Regions from separate parts of the Vibrio sp. 970 genome, predicted to be linked through region 1. Evidence: predicted binding sites of a transcription regulator. Region 1 holds the regulator's gene; each other region holds the start of a gene.

Region 1 (4,945 bases):
TAAAGGATTATATTAATAAGTTCTTCAACGGACACCGAAGGACCGCATAAGAGCAGTTAGGTATGACACAATTTTTCGCAGCCGCCGGGATCAAAAACCCGCATCTCCAAACGCTTTTGCCGCGTTTTATTCGCAAAAAAGCGTTATTTACGCCGATTTGGCAAACCCTCGATACATCCGATGGCGACTTTCTCGATCTCGCGTGGAGCGAGGACCCAACCCAAGAGCCTGCACAAAAAAAGCCGATTTTTGTTTTATTTCATGGATTAGAGGGGTGCTTCTATAGCCCTTATGCCAATGGGTTAATGAATGCATTTGCTCAATCTGGATGGCTGTCGGTGATGATGCATTTTCGTGGCTGCAGCGGTAAACCAAACAAAAAAGCACGAGCTTACCACTCGGGTGAAGTGACGGATGCTCGTTACTTCCTAGAGCACCTTGAACAACGTTTTCCTGATAATCCCAAAGTTGCAGTTGGTATTTCTCTTGGCGGTAACATGTTGGCGAATTATTTAGCCCAATATAAAGACCACCCTATTTTGAATGCAGCGACTATTATCTCAGCGCCTTTAGACCTAGCGGCGTGTGCAAACCGTATAGAACAAGGCTTTTCAAAAGTGTATCGCCGTTATCTGCTTTCTTCACTGAAACGTAACGCGTTACAAAAGCATCATCTACTGCATGGCGAGCTTGCGCTGTCCTACAACTCAATAAAACGTGTCACACGATTGTATGAATTCGATGATTTGATTACGGCACCATTGCATGGCTTCAAAGACGCACAAGATTATTACGACCAATGCTCTGGCTTAAGTAAACTACAGCAAATCACGCTACCCACACTGATCATCCATGCCAAAGACGATCCGTTCATGACCGACGATGTGATCCCGAAGTTTGTTCTGCCAGATAACATTGATTACCGTCTCTTTGAACACGGTGGCCATGTTGGCTTCCTGACAGGAACGGCGTTAAAACCTAAGTTTTGGTTGGAGGAAGCGCTGCCCGCGTATTACGAAAGTATCGCCGCAGATTACCTTTCTGCTGTATCCAAGCAACGAACGCAGTAAACTAGCCGCTCATCATAAAAGTTAGAGGTATTTATGATCATTCCATGGCAAGACATTGCGCCGGAAACATTGGAAAACTTAATTCGTGAATTCGTCTTACGCGAAGGAACGGATTACGGAACCGTCGAGGTTTCTTTGCAAGACAAAATTGATCAAGTTAAAGCTCAATTGGAAAAAGGTGAAGCGGTTATCGTGTTCTCTGAGCTACACGAAACCGTCGATATTCAACATAAAACAAAATTTTAGACCCTTCACATTTTACCGTATCCCACTCGATGACAAGGTATTGTTACGTGCTATAGTGGGATATCGACCGTGCAGTAGTAACTCTACTGCACATTACAGGTAAGTAATTTTCGACAAGGTTTGTCATGTCAGCTAAACACCCAATTATTGCGGTTACTGGTTCGTCCGGTGCCGGCACGACCACTACATCTGAAGCCTTCCGTAAAATGTTCAATATGATGAACGTTAAACCCGCATGGGTTGAAGGCGATAGCTTCCATCGCTTTACTCGCCCAGAAATGGACATCGAAATTCGCAAAGCCCGCGAGCAAGGTCGACACATTAGCTACTTTGGCCCACAAGCTAATGACTTCCCGGGACTAGAAGAGTTTTTCCGTAAGTTCGGGCATGATGGCACTGGCAGCGTGCGCCGTTATCTGCACACGTTTGACGAAGCGGTTCCCTACAATCAAATGCCAGGCACGTTTACACCGTGGCAAGACTTACCCGAAAACAGCGACGTGCTGTTTTATGAAGGGTTACATGGTGGCGTGGTGGATGGTGATGTTAATGTTGCTCAACATGTGGATTTCTTAATTGGCATGGTGCCGATTGTGAACTTAGAGTGGATACAAAAATTCGTACGCGACACTCGCGATCGCGGCCATTCGCGTGAAGCGGTAATGGACTCAATCGTGCGATCCATGGACGATTACCTCAACTATATCACTCCTCAGTTTTCTCGTACTCACATCAACTTCCAGCGCGTACCGACCGTTGATACTTCCAACCCACTTAATGCAAAAGGCATCCCTAGTTTGGATGAGAGTTTTGTGGTGATTCGCCTACGCGGTATCAAGAATGTCGACTTCCCATATCTGCTGGCCATGATTGATGGCTCATTCATGTCACGCCACAACACGATTGTCGTACCCGGCGGTAAGATGAGCTTTGCAATGGAGCTCATAGTTCGGCCTATCCTACAACAGCTCATCGAAACAGGGAAAATTGGCTAAAAACCTGCCTGCGAAGATGTTTACTTTTCATACCGTGATCATGTGCACAGTTTTGCTTACAAAATCTCAATCATGGCACGATTAAAATCAAGAAATCGTTTTCGAAAAAGGATACTATTTCTTACCGAAACACAAGAGAGCTTGCAGCATATAAAAAGTGCTCTTATTCTAGTAGGCCTAATTCAGGCTTAGCTAAAATATGGATAGCGCAAGCGTACCCTGCAGAGGAAGTGAGATATTATGGTTCTAGGTAAACCTCAAACCGACCCAACATTAGAGTGGTTTCTTTCACACTGTCATATTCATAAGTACCCTTCAAAGAGCACGCTAATTCACGCGGGCGAAAAGGCAGAAACTTTGTACTACATCGTTAAAGGTTCTGTTGCGGTTCTTATCAAAGACGAAGAAGGTAAGGAGATGATCCTTTCTTACCTAAACCAAGGAGACTTTATTGGTGAACTTGGTCTATTCGAGGAAGACCAAGAGCGCACAGCTTGGGTTCGTGCTAAATCTCCTTGTGAAGTTGCTGAAATTTCTTTCAAGAAGTTCCGTCAGCTTATCCAAGTAAACCCAGACATCCTAATGCGTCTTTCTGCGCAGATGGCTCGTCGTCTTCAAGTAACTAGCCAAAAAGTGGGTGACCTGGCGTTCCTAGACGTAACTGGTCGTATCGCTCAGACGCTTCTGAACCTTGCAAAACAACCAGACGCAATGACTCACCCAGACGGCATGCAAATCAAGATCACTCGTCAAGAAATCGGTCAAATTGTTGGCTGTTCTCGTGAGACAGTAGGTCGTATTTTGAAGATGCTAGAAGAGCAGAACCTAATCTCTGCTCACGGTAAAACCATCGTGGTTTACGGTACTCGTTAATCTCAAACTAGAGTGACACGAACAAAATTATAAAAGCCACCAATGGCAACATTGGTGGCTTTTTATTTGCTCATGACCAAATGAGATAGGGTGCAGCGAACACTAATGAGTAAGCTTAACAGGTTAACCCTAAAACTTAGCCATTCGTACTTTCAAAGATTTTGTCAGCTGAAGCGGCCACGAAACCTGGGTACAAATCACCATTTTCCATCGGATAGCGCTTAGCAAATTCATAAAACCCGCCAGGGATAATTTCAGTGCCTTCGCTAAAACGAACCGCTACTTTATCAGCCATGGTCGATGACTGCTCTAGCAACACCTCAGGAGTGCCCTTCACTTCACCACCATTTTCATTAATGGTAAACCCAGCGGTACGCAGATGATCGTTTACCTGCTTCACTTCTTCATATTCATTGAGTTGGTTAACGCTCACCGTGAAGTGGTTTGCTCCGTAACCATGCGCCGCAAGCCAAGATGCGTACTCACTTTCTTTAGCCAACGTTTGGTAATCAGCAAAGCTTAAATCCCACAAGCGTCCACCATGTAAGAATGCGCTATCGTTCAGCTTGTCAGCATCGACTTGTGCCACCAAATTTTTCACAATCTCTTGTAGCTCAGGCGAGCACTCTTCAACTTTTAGCTCACTAATAAATACTTTAGGTTGCTTCGGATCTGGGTGCTCATAGTGCTTAGCAACCAGCTTTTTGCTTTCGAAAATGTAATCACCACACGCCTTGTAACCAATAGCTACAAATGGCTTAGCTAGAGTTTCAATACCAAGAGGCGCGATATTGAAGGTACGTAAAGCTATATGATCATTCATCAGAGGCTCATCTTCTTGAAGCAGCTGATGCACTTTAGCAGCCGAAGGGCAAAGACGTTGAATGTAATCTTGCCATAGCGATTCAAATAACACATCGGGCGTCATAACGACTCCTTGTTACGAGATGTAGAGTTTAAAGGTAAGCGGAAGTTGGCTGCTCGTTCACAACAAAAGTTGTCCAGAATAATGAACGAGCAACCATCAACCTGTGACGGTAAATGCCAGTCAGTCAACACGCTTTTCCGAGTCTTTGCTCACTTTTCGTGTTCTGCCAACGATCACTACAACCCATACCTAAATGATGCGCCGGCAAGGTGAGCCGCAATGCATAGTTGCGACTCTATTATTAAAACTTATAGCGCTACACCTGGACTCAATGTTGCAGGCAAGACAGTCTCTTGACCTTCCATTGATGCCATTGGGTACGCACAGTAATCTGCTGCGTAGTAAGCGCTTGGGCGCAAGTTACCCGACGCCCCCGGACCACCAAATGGCGCATCACCGCTTGCCCCAGTAAGCTGGCGGTTACGGTTCACGATTCCTGCACGAATGTGGTCAACGAAGTATTCCCATTCTTGGTCGTCGGTTGAAACCAAACCAGCAGATAAGCCAAAGCGCGTATCGTTTGCTAGCGCCACGGCTTTGTCTAATCCTTCGTAGCGCACCACTTGCAGAAGTGGGCCGAAGTACTCTTCATCTGGTAACTCAGCAATGTTCGTTACATCAATGATGCCTGGAGAAACAAACGCCGCCTCTCCTGCTTTCGCTTCAATCAAGCTTTCACCGCCAAGAGACTGTAGATTAGCTTGTGCATCAAGAATAAACTTGGCTGCCGCGACCGAAATTTGCGGTCCCATAAATGGCGCAGGTTCTGCAAATGGTTGGTCTACGCGAATATTGCGTGTCGCTTCAACGAGTTTGGTGATAAGCGCATCGCC
Region 2 (4,945 bases), on a different contig from region 1:
TAGCTCCTATCTTTTGTCTACTAAGTTAGGTGTAATTTCTCTATCACTTCAGAGCACCCCATCCGATCACCTAGCTGTGCGTGAAGCATTTTGATGGACGCTACTTGTTTAGCAGCTAGTGCTTTATTGGAGAAAAGGTAGATAAACGAACCATTTTCAACGACCTCGTGATCTAGTAGACCAGAAACATCATCAACCTTATCGATCAAAGTCGTGTGATACCCTTGTTCACAAAGCTTCGCTGCTTGAATCCAACTCTCGGCCTCTCTGTTTTGTTCAAAGCTAATGAGCAGACACTTTCCTTTGGAAGCTGCTTTGTTTTCAGAATCGATAACAAGGGCAAGTCGAGTGATCAAACAAGTCTGAAATAACCCCACCTGCAAAGATCGCAGCGATCCTTTTACCATATCTAGCGCATCAAATACTGGGCTAATGAACTGATCAATAACGAGTTTTAGTGGGTACTCTTTAAGAACAGAGGCAAGTAAACTCTCTGCTTTTCCTCGATTCAGGGTAGACAGCGCAAGCAGCATGTTTTCAACTTCTTCGAGTGTGCGAACCTCGTTTTTGACTTCGACATCGGCGCTTTTTCCTAGCAGCCCCTTCACTTTACCAATCGAAATCCCCTTCGCGAGCCAACTCTGGACTTCGCGAATCGTATCGAGATCTTGCTGGCGATAGAGTCTGTGTCCTTTTTCAGTTCGCTGAGGTTGGATCAAGTTGTATCTTCGTTGCCAAGCTCTCAGCGTAACTGGTTTTACACCCGTGATTTCTGCGACATCTCGGATCGCGTATAGTTTTTCTTCTGAACTACAAACCATAGCGTAATCTCATCTCCTGCGGATACGGTTCTAAAAACTTCTGTTTTGCTAAATATTCGTCTGGGTAAGTATTTAAGTAATGCTTAATCAATGTAAGTGGTGCTAGCAGAGGCAGCATTCCGATACGGTAGTCGTGAATCACTGTCGCTAACTCTTCTTTTTCTTCTTTAGTTAGTGAGCGTTTGAAGTACCCTTGTAAATGCATCAACACATTTGTGTTATTTTTGCGGCTAGCCCGATTCGTTAACGCCTTCATCAGTCCTAAACGATACTCTTGGTAAAAGTCTTCAATTTCATAATTAGCGACATCAGCGACTAAGCGGCCAAGGGAGCGGTATGACTCTGGGTGGTGTGCCATTAACGTCAGTTTGTAGCGCGAATGAAAGTCGATGATTTTGCCACGAGTAGGCTCACCATCCATCGAGTCGTAAAAGTCATTTAGACAAAATACTCGAGTAATAAAATTTTCTTTCAATACAGGGTCGTTAAGTCTGCCATCCTCTTCAACAGGCAACCAAGGCATTTTTTGCATCAATGTTTGTGTATACAAGCCAACACCTTCTTTCGCAGCACTGTTCTTGCTGTAAACCTTGACTCGCTCCATGCCACAAGTTGGTGACTTGGCACAAACGATGTAACCACAAAGCTGCTCGCTTTGAAGTTCATCTACTTTATTGGCCGAGTAAGTGAGCATATTGTCGGTATGATCATTTTCTGGATTTTTGGTTTCAACCAATGCAACACGCTCTTCATTAGAAACAAGACGAATTGTTGGACGGGGTACTGGCATACCTACGCCGACTTCAGGGCATACCGAAACAAAGTCAAAATACGGGCTGAGCTCTTTAGTCACAAAGTTGCTCACCTTATGACCAGAGTCAAAACGCACTCGTTCACCCAAAACACACGAACTGATACCTACTTTGATTGAAGATTCCATGATGACGCACCCCTATACAAAAAGTTTTGTTGTATAACTTATAGCAAGCCTTTCCAGATTGTACAAGAAAATAAGTTGTACAATTTAATCGTTTTACTTCACTCGAAAGTATTTCGATCAACCAGCTGTCAGAAAAAAGTTTGGCCCAAAAACAAAGAATTTGTGCGCGCAATCGACAAACTGCTCAAAAGCAAATCGATTGCTCTTTTGATTTCAACAGATTTGGTTATCAATAGTAGTTGCAGTTTCTAAATGCGTGGTTTTTGTGACTAAGCTCTCAAGGGGCTACTGTACGTCCCGATATTATTGCCTCAACGAAAACGAACAAGTTCAACAGAATTGGTAATAGCGTTCTATAATAGAGGCGTTTTATCAAAACAAAACTTTGGAGAGCACTTATGGCAACCCCACACATTAACGCACAACCAGGTGATTTCGCTGAAACAGTTCTAATGCCAGGCGACCCGTTGCGCGCTAAATACATCGCTGAAACGTTCCTAGAAGATGTGAAACAAGTTTGTGACGTTCGCAACATGTTCGGCTTTACTGGCACTTACAAAGGCAAAAAAGTTTCTGTAATGGGCCACGGCATGGGTATCCCGTCTTGCTGTATCTACGTACACGAGCTAATCGCTGAATACGGCGTGAAAAACGTTATCCGTGTAGGTAGCTGTGGTGCAGTACGTGACGACGTGAAACTAATGGACGTTGTTATCGGTATGGGTGCTTCTACAGACTCTAAAGTTAACCGTATCCGTTTCAACAACCACGATTTCGCAGCAATCGCTGATTACGGTCTTCTAGAAGAAGCAGTTAACCAAGCGCGCGCTCAGGAAGTGCCTGTAAAAGTAGGTAACGTATTCTCTGCAGACCTGTTCTACACACCAGAAGCAGACATCTTCGAGAAGATGGAAAAACTAGGCATCCTAGGTGTAGACATGGAAGCGGCTGGTATCTACGGCGTAGCAGCTGACCTAGGCGCGAAAGCACTGACTATCCTGACAGTTTCTGACCACATCATCCGTGGTGAAAAACTAAGCTCAGAAGAGCGTCAGAAGTCGTTCAACGACATGATGAAAGTTGCACTAGAAACTGCAATCAACATCTAAGAACAAATAGTAAGTAATAATTTGCAGCCAGAGTTATGCTGGCTGCCCGAATTATCCCGAGGGGGCGATTGTGTCTAACGGCGAACTGCCAAAAGACGCAGATGGGTTACAACTCAACTTTTGTAAAACATTGGCGTGTGACAACTTTGGATTGAGTGATGCAAAGCGTTACGTTCTGCAACATGCGAACCCTAAGCGTCCGGCGATGGTATGCCGTGAATGTGGAGCTTTCCCCCCCTTACTTAATAATCGCGATGTCGTGAACGAACTTCATCGCCTGCGGCACGTCCACAGTGACGGGTTGCCTGCTTGCCGTAATGATGATTGCGACAACTTTGGACTTTCTGTCCACACTCACAAACACCTCTATCACGCTTTCGGTTACAGTGGCGATCGCCAACGTTACCGCTGTAAAGTGTGTCAAAGTACCTTTGTCGACAAGTGGTCTGGTGCCAACAAGAAGCTTCAATTTCAAGAGAACTTGATGGGTTTATTGTTTACGGGATATTCCGTACGAGAAATCTGCCGCAAGCTTAGTATTAACCCAAAAACCTTTTACGATCATGTTGACCATATAGCTAGCCGCTGCCGCCGCAAGCTGGCAACCATTGATGCGCGCTGGGTAAACCACGCAACGCATTATGAATTGGCCTCAAACTATATTGCATTGCAACCGAACAGCAATAATGGTGTGTATTGGATTGTTTCTGGCGAAGCGCATTCTGGCTATATTCTTTGCCAGCACGTCAATTATTCCGCTGATGAAGAGCCAATCGCAACGCTCGATCATAATCCTTACGATGAGGTGTCTCGTTTTGTTTCCCAGGAGTACGTAGCGGAAGCAAGTGAGCCGCTTGCGGAACCTTCTCATCACCTCAGAGAGCGAATTGACCAAAAATACCAAACAATTTTGGCTCGCGGTAACGTAGAAGACCCTCTTGGTAATCTATCTGTATTTCATTACCCTTCAAAAGGGGCATTAGTCCGTCCGCCATACACCTCGTATGCACACTATTTGCACGTACTTGATATGTGCTGCCCAAACAAACGTGTATCTCTATACATGCCTCAAGATCCCCTACTACGTTCAGCTGCACTGAGCGTTTGTTTACCTCGTATTAAAGAGAAAAGTGTCGACTTGATGTACGTAGAAGAGGACGCTAGTTGGGACATGAGCACTCCCTTTGGCAAAGTCGATATCGCCTATATGAGTTGGTGGCGCGATCGTTGGGCAATCTCTAGTCAAAACGAAAACCACAAAGGCATTTGCTACCTCGCTGGCGATCAAAATGAGCCTGAAAAATGGTTTAACGTTGCGACAACTCGTCATGTGAAGTTTTATCAAAACCGCTTTCAGATTCTTTTCGAAAGCTTCATTAACGAGCCACGTCGCAAATTACGACCTGCTGGTATTTTACCTCTTTTAGATATATTCAGAGCTTGGCATAATTTGTGCTATCAGGATAAACAAGGTCTTACCGCTGCACAAAGGTTAGAAGTCTCTGATGCACCTTTGACAATCAAACAGCTCCTATCGTAGCTATTCTATTGGTAATTTAGATGTAGTAATTAGGGGTTGTAACGGTATACATTACGGCCCCTGATCGTTTACCAAAACGTTATCCGCATCGCTTTGGTAAAGAAACATGCATCTAACCACTTAATATTAGGTGTGATTTCCAGTTCGATAGTCATGGATGTGAACGTTGGATAAAAACCAAATTCAGCTAGAAGATGATCTCACTAAGCTTAAAGGCCAAATAAAATCGGCCCCTAAACATACCTTTAATATTGCGCAGCAATATCGTATCCGCGCGGAACAAATTTTATTTGTGGACGGAGAGATCAAAGCCTTACTCATCATGGCGCAATGCTGTTGGTGCCTAATGGATTACCGACAAGGCTTAAAACTCGTCAAAGACGCTTACAGCAAACAAACACAGCTTGAAACCGACGATCATCTCCCGGAAATTCTCCATCTTTTTGCACTCCAATATTGGGGCCAAGCAAAGTATTATTCCGCGCAACAATATTGGATTAATGCGCTCGAACAATCTGCTCTTGTTGATGATGTT
Region 3 (4,945 bases), on a different contig from region 1:
TAATTGGAAGTGCGGCAAATGCCGGTGCACGGCTAAGTACCAAAAGCATCAATGCTGTAGTACGAAGAAATAAGCTCATTCACTCTCCTTAACTTGCTTGTACTTAGAAAATAGGGAACATAAAGGTCGCTAAGTTCGGCAAATCAGGTACTAACTTATAAATGGGGCCATTACGAAAGATTCCAAGGTTTCAGTTTTATCTTGAAGTAGAATCGTGCGTTAGATCACCATTTCTCTTTTCTTTATTCTGATTATCAGATAAAGGCGCGTCTCCTATGAGACCGATTACATCCTATCACCGCAGTATTAACCAAAGATGAACGGCATAGACAAATTGAAAAAAAACGTTAGTCTTACCTCTCAAAATGAAAACAGCCGACAAGTAGAAAGTAAAATGAGAGACCAAGAATTTTGGCATAACAAATGGGCCAGCAATCAGATCGGATTTCACTTGGAAGATGTAAACCCGCTATTACCAGTATATTGGAAACACACTAATCCAAAGCGTGAAGATAAAGTGTTAGTTCCTTTATGTGGAAAGTCAGAAGACTTGATTTGGCTAGCGATGAAGCATGATTCGGTTGAAGGTGTTGAGCTAAGCCATATTGCTGTGCGTGCCTTTTTTGCTGAACATTTTTACACGCCAACGGTAACGCCTCTTAATGGCATGCACGAGCTTTATCAATTTGATGAGCTCTCTATTTATACTGGGGACTTTTTCACTGCACCAGTATCTCAAGCCGATATCATTTATGATCGCGCCGCGTTGGTTGCTTTACCGCAAGATATGCGAGAGGAGTATGTAGAGCGTCTCAAGCAACTTTTGAACCCAGGCGGTCGTATTTTGCTTGTTACACTCAACTATCCTCAAGAAGAGATGGCGGGGCCTCCATTTAGCGTGCCGGTCGAAGAGATTGAGCAGTTATTTTCAGGTTACAAAGTTACTTGTTTGAACGTAGATGAAGCTGACGAGAATCATCCTAAAATTGCGAAAAAAGGCTTAAGTCGCTTCTCTGAAGAAGTGTACTTAATCGAGAGTGAATAGGCTCTCTTCGGTTTGGAACACGAAATAGCGCAGCAATTTGAGCTGCGCTATTTTTGTATGAGTGGTTCGTATTTAATAAATGATATTCACTTTTGAAGCACTTTCAACAGCATCTTGAACGGCTTCTTCGGTGGTTTTTCGTCGCGTAAGGACAACACCTAAACGGCGGCGACCATCGATTTCTGGCTTACCGAATAGACGAACTTGTGTTTGAGGTTGAGCTAAAGCTTTGCTTAGGTTTTCAAAGCGAATGTTTGTGGAAGTCCCTTGTCCAAGAATAACAGCAGACGCAGATGGGCCATATTGTACAATATTATTAATTGGCATTCCGGTAAACGCGCGCACGTGGAGAGCAAACTCAGACATTTCCTGCGAAATCATTGTAACCATACCCGTATCGTGAGGGCGAGGAGAGACCTCATTGAAAATGACTTTATCGCCTTTGACAAACAGCTCTACACCAAAGATGCCGTAGCCACCGAGCGCGTTTACCACTTTCTCAGCCGTGTATTCAGCCGCTTTTACTGCGTTTTCTGACATAGTTTGCGGTTGCCATGATTCGCGGTAGTCGCCATCTTCCTGACGATGACCAATTGGAGCACAGAAATGCACACCGTCAACGGCTCTGATGGTCAATAAAGTGATTTCGTAATCGAAGTCGATAAAACCTTCCACGATAACGCGACCTGCACCCGTACGCCCGCCTTCCTGAGCGTAATCCCATGCTTTTGTAACGTCGTCTTCGGTCTTGATAACACTTTGCCCTTTACCTGAAGAGCTCATCACAGGCTTCACCACGCACGGAATACCCACATGCTCAACCGCGGCTTTGAAGTCTTCAAAGTTATCTGCAAAACGATAAGGTGAAGTCGTCAATTCCAGTTCTTCTGCTGCCAAACGTCGGATACCTTCACGATTCATTGTTAGCCTGGTTGCCTTAGCGGTTGGAACAACATTCAGTCCTTTTTCTTCAAGCTCTACCAGTTTGCCGGTTGCGATGGCTTCAATTTCTGGTACGACGTAAGTAGGTTGTTCCTTCGTAATAACTTCTTCTAAGGCGTTCCCATCTAACATGTCGATAACATAACTACGGTGAGCGACTTGCATCGCTGGAGCATTGGCATAGCGATCACAAGCAATCACTTCTAAACCAAGTCTCTGGCATTCAATGGCGACTTCTTTACCGAGTTCGCCAGAGCCTAAAAGTAATACACGGGTAGCATTTGCGCTAGTTGCAGTGCCAAACATAGTGTTCCCTTACAAAATAGAGTGATGAGACATAAATTGCAGGAGATCATACTGAAGTTTTATGACAAAGCAAACGTTTGCTTTTGGTTTTTAGGTAATAAAAAAGCTCTACATGTTGTAGAGCTTTTTGTTGAATTTGTCGTTTATACGTTGACAAAACTAAGCGGAATATCTGGATTCAACGCTTCCAACGTTGATTGCGTATCGGCTAAGTGACTGATCTTACCTTCAGAGTTTTCTACCAATGCAGCGGCTTTGATGCTGTCAAAGGTTTCACCCGCAAGTAAAACTTGGATTAGCGCAACTTGTAGCGGTGGCAAGCTAGGATTAAACGCTGCATTTTCTGCATAAGCGCCTTGGAATACACGGCCGCTAGTCATCTCTAATGCTAAACCACTCAAGTTGTTGGTGTATGGAGAGTGGCTCATGTTCATCGCTTCAACTGCACTTTGGATGAGTGCGTCTTCATCATCACATGAGAATTGGTGTTTAACTTCTGCCATTAAGCCGGACTCGATACCGAGATCGTTTGGTCCAAAGGCTTCAGGCAGGTATTCATGAAGTGACTTTTCTTCACGTTCTGGGAGCTGGATTTTAAGCTCGTTTGCGGTAGATAACTCATTCATGAACTGGCGGCAGTGACCACATGGGCTGAAGTTGATAGTGATATCCTTAACACCACGTTCGCCTTTCATCCAAGCATGGCTAATCGCAGACTGCTCTGCGTGAACCGTTTGACCCAACTGTACACCAAAGAATTCCATGTTGGCACCGAAGTAAAGGCGACCTGAAAGACCACGAACGATAGCGCCGACATAAAAGTCAGAAAGGGGAGCATAGGAGTACGCTGCGGCAAAAGGAAGTAGCGCAACACGAAGCTCTTTGTCTGATAGACCGGTAGCTGAAAGCAACTGCTCAAATTGTTGAACTGAAAGCGTAGCATCAAAATCATCAGCTTGGATGATAGGAGCAAGTTGTTTGGAAAGTGCTTCTGGAGCGCCTGCTAGCGCCTGTTCAATGCGACTTTTCATGTTGAATCCTTGTTATTGCATGGACAGTTATTCTATGTGAAAGATAGAAATGTTCCGTGCGTTAGATCACGATAAATAATGCAATTGATAATTCTGTTACATAATTAGAGTGAGCTCACACATGTATTCGATTGCACAGGTGTGAAGCGTTATCTCCGTCTCACAATTAACCATATCAGTATATATTCATATGACCAAGGAGCAGGAGTATGTTACTAACGCGACTTTTACCGCTATGCTACTTTATACCTACGTAATCTAGAGCGAGTGGTAGCACCTAGAATGCTAATGCTATGAATGTATATCTCGATCAAGTCCCTTCACGATATTACTGGGTGAGGTTGATAGATAAGATAGGGTTTTGAAAAGGGTAAGGAAGAAGCGGAAAGGCTACGGCCTGCCGGAAGGAGGGCAGACCGAGAGCGCTTAACTATTGATATAGCCAGACAGCCAAAGCAAAAAAGCTTGGAGCCAAAATAGAAGTTATGATCCCACATAAAACCAATGCGAGTGATGAGAACGCGGCATCTATGGGCTGTTTCTCTGCACAAGTAGCGGTGCCTAAGGCATGAGAGACTGTACCCATTGTCAGACCACGTGCAATCGGGTGTTTAATTCCAATCAAATTGTAAATTGGGTATGCCAAAATTGCGCCCAATAAACCGACAATCAGAACCAAGATCGCTGCAACGGCGGCTTCACCACCGAGGTGACTCGATATTTCCATCGCTATTGGTGTAGTGACGGACTTACCCACTAGACTCGCGATTAAACTGATATCCGCTTTGAAAGCGACTGCGATCAAGGTGGTTGTCATCATCGACATCACACTGCCTACTGTGCAAGCAAAAGTGATGATTCGCCAGTTTGCTTTAATTTGTGGTAGTTGTTCATATAGTGGATAAGCCAGAGCAACTACGGCTGGTTGAAGTAAAAAACTGATCCCTTCGTTATCCGCATAATACGTTTCAAACGGTACATTTAAGTAAGTAAGCAAAGGAATGAGCACTGCAATACTGATCAGCAAAGGATTTGCTAGAGGATTATTCACTTTGATTGCAATTTGGCGCGCGACAAGAAAAACCGCAATGGTAACAACTAACCACATATCAGTGCTTCTCCTTTAACAAGTAGTCCAGCAGCCAAGCGAGGCTGACTAGTACAATGAGTGAGCCTCCAACTGCGCTAGCAATGATAGGGAGGGCATTAGCGAGTAGCATATCGAAATGTTGCATTAATCCCACGCTAATAGGAACGAACAATAAGATCATATAGCGGATAAATAGCGTGGCGCCCGGTTTGACCCAGTCGACTTTTACAAGCCCAAGAGTCATGGAGAAAAACAGTACGAGCATACCGATGACACTTCCTGGAACGGAAACGCCAGTGAACTTTTGAATGGTAATTCCGATGCCAAGTGCTCCCATGATGAGGAAGATTGAAATGAGCAGTTGGATCAGTTGTAAGAATCGTTCTTTAATCATTTTGACAGTATATAAACAACAAGCACACCATAAGGTGCGCTTGTATTAGGAGGAGTTAGGAAGCTAAGCTCTCTACATAACGGTACACGGATTTTAATATCGCAATCTTCTTTTCGTCACTTTCATGTTCGTGAACT
Region 4 (4,945 bases), on a different contig from region 1:
CTGTTATCGCATCTTTGAACTTAGGTGAAACACGTCGATTTTTGCTTAGAAATTTACATTGTAAAACTGAGATTGAATACGAGCTTTCTCACGGCTCCTTACTGATTATGGCTGGCGAGCTACAGCATCACTGGAAGCACTGCGTACCAAAAACCGCGAAAACCAAAGATGAACGTATCAACCTGACTTTTAGGCAAATTTTTAACTATTGACTCAGCTTTTACATTCTCAATTAATATTGATGGTAGGTTTAGGTTCAGGACTTCATAGGGAATGGATTTATGCGTATTAAACCTCTTAGCTTAGCGGTCTTACTCTCTTGCTCACTTACCTTTGCAGCTCAGGCATCACAGGAAGAGGTACCGCTTCTAGATAATACTCAATCAGCGCAGTTGATTCGTAGTACCTACGAACAGGAACTGTTCACTTTCCCGGCGTTTAAAGAGGGCCATTTTGGCTTACGCATGTACCGCCAAACATTAGATGAGAAATATCACGCTGCCATTTGGACCGACATGGCACAAGTAGCCAGCCGGTTAAACCAATTTGCTAATGAAGTTGTTGAACCAGAAGACATCATTCTCTATTCATCTCAAAGGCTGACCACGTATCAAGAGAAAGAAACCGAACGAGGGCAGCGACGCTATACCGTGACTAAACACCATCCTGAGTACCTTTATCTTGGTGTGGATTTGCTTGGCGCAATGGCAAGAGCAAACGAATACGGCCTAAAGCATAAACAAGACAAAACGCTGAGAAAAATTATTAGGCGCTACGATTTCTCGCGTTACGTTACGGACAAAGAGATGATAGAAGCATGGGCAGCTCAGCTTGCAAACCAAGTCTACTGGCTTCGTCAGTTAGGAGAGCAAGATGTGGTCGAGGAATTCACTCAAACCTTCCGTGACACCTACCCCGACGATAAAGATAAGATGCTTTCAGCTCAGCAGTATTGGAACAAACTTTATGGTATGACGCACATCATCTTTGCCGATTCACAGTATTATCAGGAGCGAGTAAGCGAGAAGAAACACCAATGGATTTATGATTACTTTCGCAACAATATCGACACTATCCTACTGCGCGCCAAAGAAGACGTGATTGCGGAAGTCGGCATTTCGTTTTTGTTAGCAGGCTTGGACCATGATCCGGTCGTAAAGAAAACCCGCCAAGCCATTCGTCACGCAATCAACGCAGAAAAAGGGATGATTCCGTCGGTCGACGGTAACTTTGATCTCAAGTACGGCGAACACCGTAACGTACTAGCCATCATGCTGCTCGATTGGAAAGGGGTACATAAAGCGCCAACTTATCAAGAGCACCCAGAGGCTTTTAAATCGATACCTTACGGCTTAATGCCCAAGCCTTAGAAATAACAAAACCCGCCATTTAGGCGGGTTTTTAGTGTGTATCTTCAATCTAAATTAGAGAGAGATAAAAATGCCCGCTAAGCACGCACTCATCAGGTTAGCGAGTGTACCAGCAGCAACCGCTTTTAGGCCTAGACTTGCAACATCTTTGCGGCGCTCAGGTGCCATCACGCCGATAGAACCCAACTGAATCGCAATTGAGCCAATGTTCGCAAAACCACACAACGCAAAAGTGATAATAATTTGAGTATGCTCAGACAGTGTCGCTTTGTGCTGCACAAAATCGATAAACGCAACAAACTCATTCATCACCACTTTCTGACCAATGTATGAACCCGCAGCTAGAATTTCGTGGCTTGGCACACCAATCAACCACGCTAGAGGTGCAAACAAATAACCAAAAATCGCTTGTAGCGTTACGCCAGAGAAACCAAGTATCTCACCCAAGTTTTCTAGCCCCGTGTTCACCATCGCGATAACACTCACGAAAGCGATAAGCATGGTACCAACAGCAACGGCAACTTTCATACCGCCCATGGCACCGCTTGCTAGCGCATCAATTACGTTGCTTTCTTCTGATTTATCTAGCTCAATATTGTTGTAATCGCTTGGCGTTTGACGCTCAGGAACGATGATTTTTGCCATCATCAAACTACCTGGTGCTGCCATAAAGCTTGCCGCGATCAAGTATTTGAGGTCGACACCCAAACCAGCATAACCACCAAGCACACTGCCCGCCACTGAAGCCATACCACCAGCCATCACGGCAAACAGTTCAGAGCGAGTCATGTTAGAAAGAAATGGACGAATAAGAAGTGGTGACTCGCCTTGAGATAAGAAAATGTTCCCTGTTGCAACCAAAGACTCTGCTTTACTCGTACCCAAGAACTTCTGGATAGCGCCGCCAATAAATTGAATCACTTTTTGCATAATGCCCAAATAGTAAAGGGCGGAGATAAGAGCACTGAAGAAGATGATGATAGGAAGGACACGGATAGCGAAGATAAAGCCAGAAGAAGCGAGGTCACCAAAGAGGAATTTAATCCCTTCATCAGCAAAGCTGAGTAGCCCCGCGACACCATTACTTAAACTCGCCAGCGCCGCTTGACCCAACGGGAAATAGAGCACTAACGCAGCAAACCCCATTTGTAGCATCAAGGCGCGAGATACAGTTTTCCAATTAATGGAAGAACGACCCTCAGAAAGTAGGAAAGCACAACCTAGCAGTGCAACAATACCAAATAGACTAAATAGAACACTCATGAGCTGGACCTACTAAACGTTGAAAAAGAAAAAAGAGCCAAAGGAATTGGCAGAAGAAAGGGACAACGCAGCGAGTGATAACTCACTTTTAGATCCAGAATGTAGACAGAACGAATAGTTCGACATCTTATTTTTACCTTATACAAGCAATTGAACGTAGCTGGTCCGGTCCGTGGGGTCATTCACTGCTGGCGAGCATGTTGCTTGGCCTGCTCCATGTGACGGCTTGTATGGGTAAGGGTCCTGAACAACTAAACCCTAATTCCCGCTTAAACGGGACGCAAGTATAGCCAACAAAAAGAGATATTCATCACATTTATTTACGCAAACGTTCAAGCGTTCAAAATTTAGGCAAAAGTACTCTTTTGTCGTCATACTATTAATAAAAGTAAGGGCATAAGGATAGGCGTTGATGGTAAAAAACATAAAAGTGACCAATAAATATGCAATCAAACTCGAAAGAGCCAAAATTCGTCATTTTGCTCTCGCCAACAGGTGGATTTTGGTTATACAATTCGCGTTGCTTCTTTCGAGGCCTCTGAGTATTCAGAGCATCATGATGCCGAGATGGTGAAATTGGTAGACACGCTAGCATGAGGTGCTAGTGCCTTTGGTGTGAGGGTTCGAGTCCCTCTCTCGGCACCATTATCCTTCTTCCCTAATTTTGTTCGAGTGTAATGCAAAGTTCTAAGCAGGCAAGACAGTCTACAGATGCTAATCAACTTCTGAGTGAGCTTGCGGTTCACGCTTTATTACACCTGCACTTTAAAATTCACGCGTCCTCGCATGGCCTCTCCCTTAAAGAACGTAATGACTTACTTCAGAAATGGCTGAAACCAAAACTGAAGAGTAATCGCTATAAGCTGATTAAAAAGCCGTTAAAGTCTTTGACTCAGCAGGCAAAAGGTGAGAACGGAAATCTGGAAGAATTACTCGAGCGCTGCGTCGGTGCAGACAAACCCAGAAATCCTCAACCCGATCTAGATAGCTACTTGCTGCTGATCAACGAGATTGAGAAGAAACTGGGGACTACCGTGTTATTATCGCGACCGGAAGACGTCGACTTATCTCACGACCAACACGGCTGTTTGCTGTGTGTGCTTTCTGAGAACTTAAATCAGCACTTCGATGATAATAACGCCCTAATCGCTCCTATTTCGATGCTGTTCCGCGGACCAATGAGTCAACGCTCACTTTTCCTTGGCAGCATTTACGCCAGTGGTACCTTCAATTATGAAGTGCAGTATCAAGACGACCAGTTCGTTCGCATCACATTAGAGTTAGCGTAACTGTAACGCTAAGAAATAAACGAATCGAAAAAGGCCGCGAAACTCGCGGCCTTTTGCTTATCTAGATTTAAACTTGAGTTAATCGATCTCTTTAAATCGAGCAGTAAAGTGGCGCAGCACTGGTGGCTCGTACTCGAAAGTGAGCCCTTTTAACTCATGTGCACGATTTTTCAGTTCGATAATCGCATCCGCAATGTAATCCATATGATCGTTTGTGTAGACACGACGTGGAATGGTCAAACGCATCAACTCAAGCTCTGACACTTTTTGTTTGCCCGTTTCCGGATCTCTACCAAGCAGCAACGATCCTATCTCTACTGCTCGAATACCCGCTTCCAAGTACAAAGCATTACACAATACCTGCGCAGGAAACTGATCCGCTGGAATATGTGGCAAAATCTTAGCGGCATCCACAAACACCGCATGACCACCCGTTGGGTATTGAATCGGAATACCGCCTTCACGTAAGCGCTCACCTAAGTATTGAACTTGGCTAATTCTATAGTGAAGAAAATCCTCATCCGCGGCTTCATACAAACCGCGAGCGAGCGCTTCCATATCACGCCCAGCCATGCCGCCGTATGTTACAAATCCTTCCATGGGTACGCAGCGCGTCTGCACCGCCTGGAACAACTCCTTATGATCACGAATACAACACATGCCACCAATGTTTACCATCGGGTCTTTCTTAGCTGACATGGTGAGCATATCACCGTACTGGTACATCTCACGGATGATTTCCAGAATCGATTTATTCTCGTAACCCCCTTCACGCTGCTTGATAAAGTAGGCGTTCTCACAGTAACGAGCCGAGTCAATCACCACTGGAATATCGTACTTGGTTGCAATCTCGTACACACTGCGCATGTTTTCCATCGACACAGGCTGACCACCGGAGCTATTACAAGTAATCGTGGTGATAATTGCACAAATGTTATGCGAACCGTGCGCTTCAATTGTTGCCACCAGCTTATCGATATCAAAATTGCCCTTCCAATCATAAGGCGTAGTGGTGTCGAATGC

Evidence for each region. The regulator CRP, encoded in region 1, controls carbon source genes, mostly activating them, when cyclic AMP is high. The targets are predictions, from matches to a motif close to TGTGANNNNNNTCACA.
Region 2: the regulator CRP is predicted to act here: its motif matches at 2,026-2,041, upstream of deoD (purine-nucleoside phosphorylase).
Region 3: the regulator CRP is predicted to act here: its motif matches at 3,429-3,444, upstream of cdd (cytidine deaminase).
Region 4: the regulator CRP is predicted to act here: its motif matches at 2,705-2,720, upstream of R7Q11_RS00270 (NupC/NupG family nucleoside CNT transporter).

What each region holds. Positions count from the first base shown of each region.
Region 1 covers NZ_JAWOTW010000025.1:29,374-34,318, reverse strand. The annotation lists gene R7Q11_RS23105 (hydrolase) at 63-1,070, shown strand; gene R7Q11_RS23100 (YheU family protein) at 1,104-1,316, shown strand; gene R7Q11_RS23095 (phosphoribulokinase) at 1,442-2,311, shown strand; gene crp (cAMP-activated global transcriptional regulator CRP) at 2,552-3,184, shown strand; gene R7Q11_RS23085 (DUF1338 domain-containing protein) at 3,321-4,112, opposite strand; gene astD (succinylglutamate-semialdehyde dehydrogenase) at 4,361-4,945, opposite strand, start outside.
Region 2 covers NZ_JAWOTW010000002.1:412,316-417,260, reverse strand. The annotation lists gene R7Q11_RS04415 (MerR family transcriptional regulator) at 21-821, opposite strand; gene R7Q11_RS04410 (YbgA family protein) at 811-1,761, opposite strand; gene deoD (purine-nucleoside phosphorylase) at 2,160-2,870, shown strand; gene R7Q11_RS04400 (hypothetical protein) at 2,941-4,410, shown strand; gene R7Q11_RS04395 (hypothetical protein) at 4,577-4,945, shown strand, end outside.
Region 3 covers NZ_JAWOTW010000004.1:356,313-361,257, forward strand. The annotation lists gene R7Q11_RS08600 (phosphoribosylglycinamide formyltransferase) at 1-79, opposite strand, end outside; gene R7Q11_RS08605 (thiopurine S-methyltransferase) at 395-1,045, shown strand; gene purT (formate-dependent phosphoribosylglycinamide formyltransferase) at 1,118-2,293, opposite strand; gene cdd (cytidine deaminase) at 2,437-3,324, opposite strand; gene R7Q11_RS08620 (LrgB family protein) at 3,755-4,432, opposite strand; gene R7Q11_RS08625 (CidA/LrgA family protein) at 4,434-4,808, opposite strand; gene sbcB (exodeoxyribonuclease I) at 4,864-4,945, opposite strand, start outside.
Region 4 covers NZ_JAWOTW010000001.1:58,060-63,004, reverse strand. The annotation lists gene R7Q11_RS00280 (alpha-ketoglutarate-dependent dioxygenase AlkB family protein) at 1-212, shown strand, start outside; gene R7Q11_RS00275 (DUF3541 domain-containing protein) at 282-1,370, shown strand; gene R7Q11_RS00270 (NupC/NupG family nucleoside CNT transporter) at 1,425-2,633, opposite strand; tRNA gene R7Q11_RS00265 (tRNA-Leu) at 3,195-3,278, shown strand; gene R7Q11_RS00260 (DUF2913 family protein) at 3,311-3,922, shown strand; gene R7Q11_RS00255 (tryptophanase) at 4,001-4,945, opposite strand, start outside.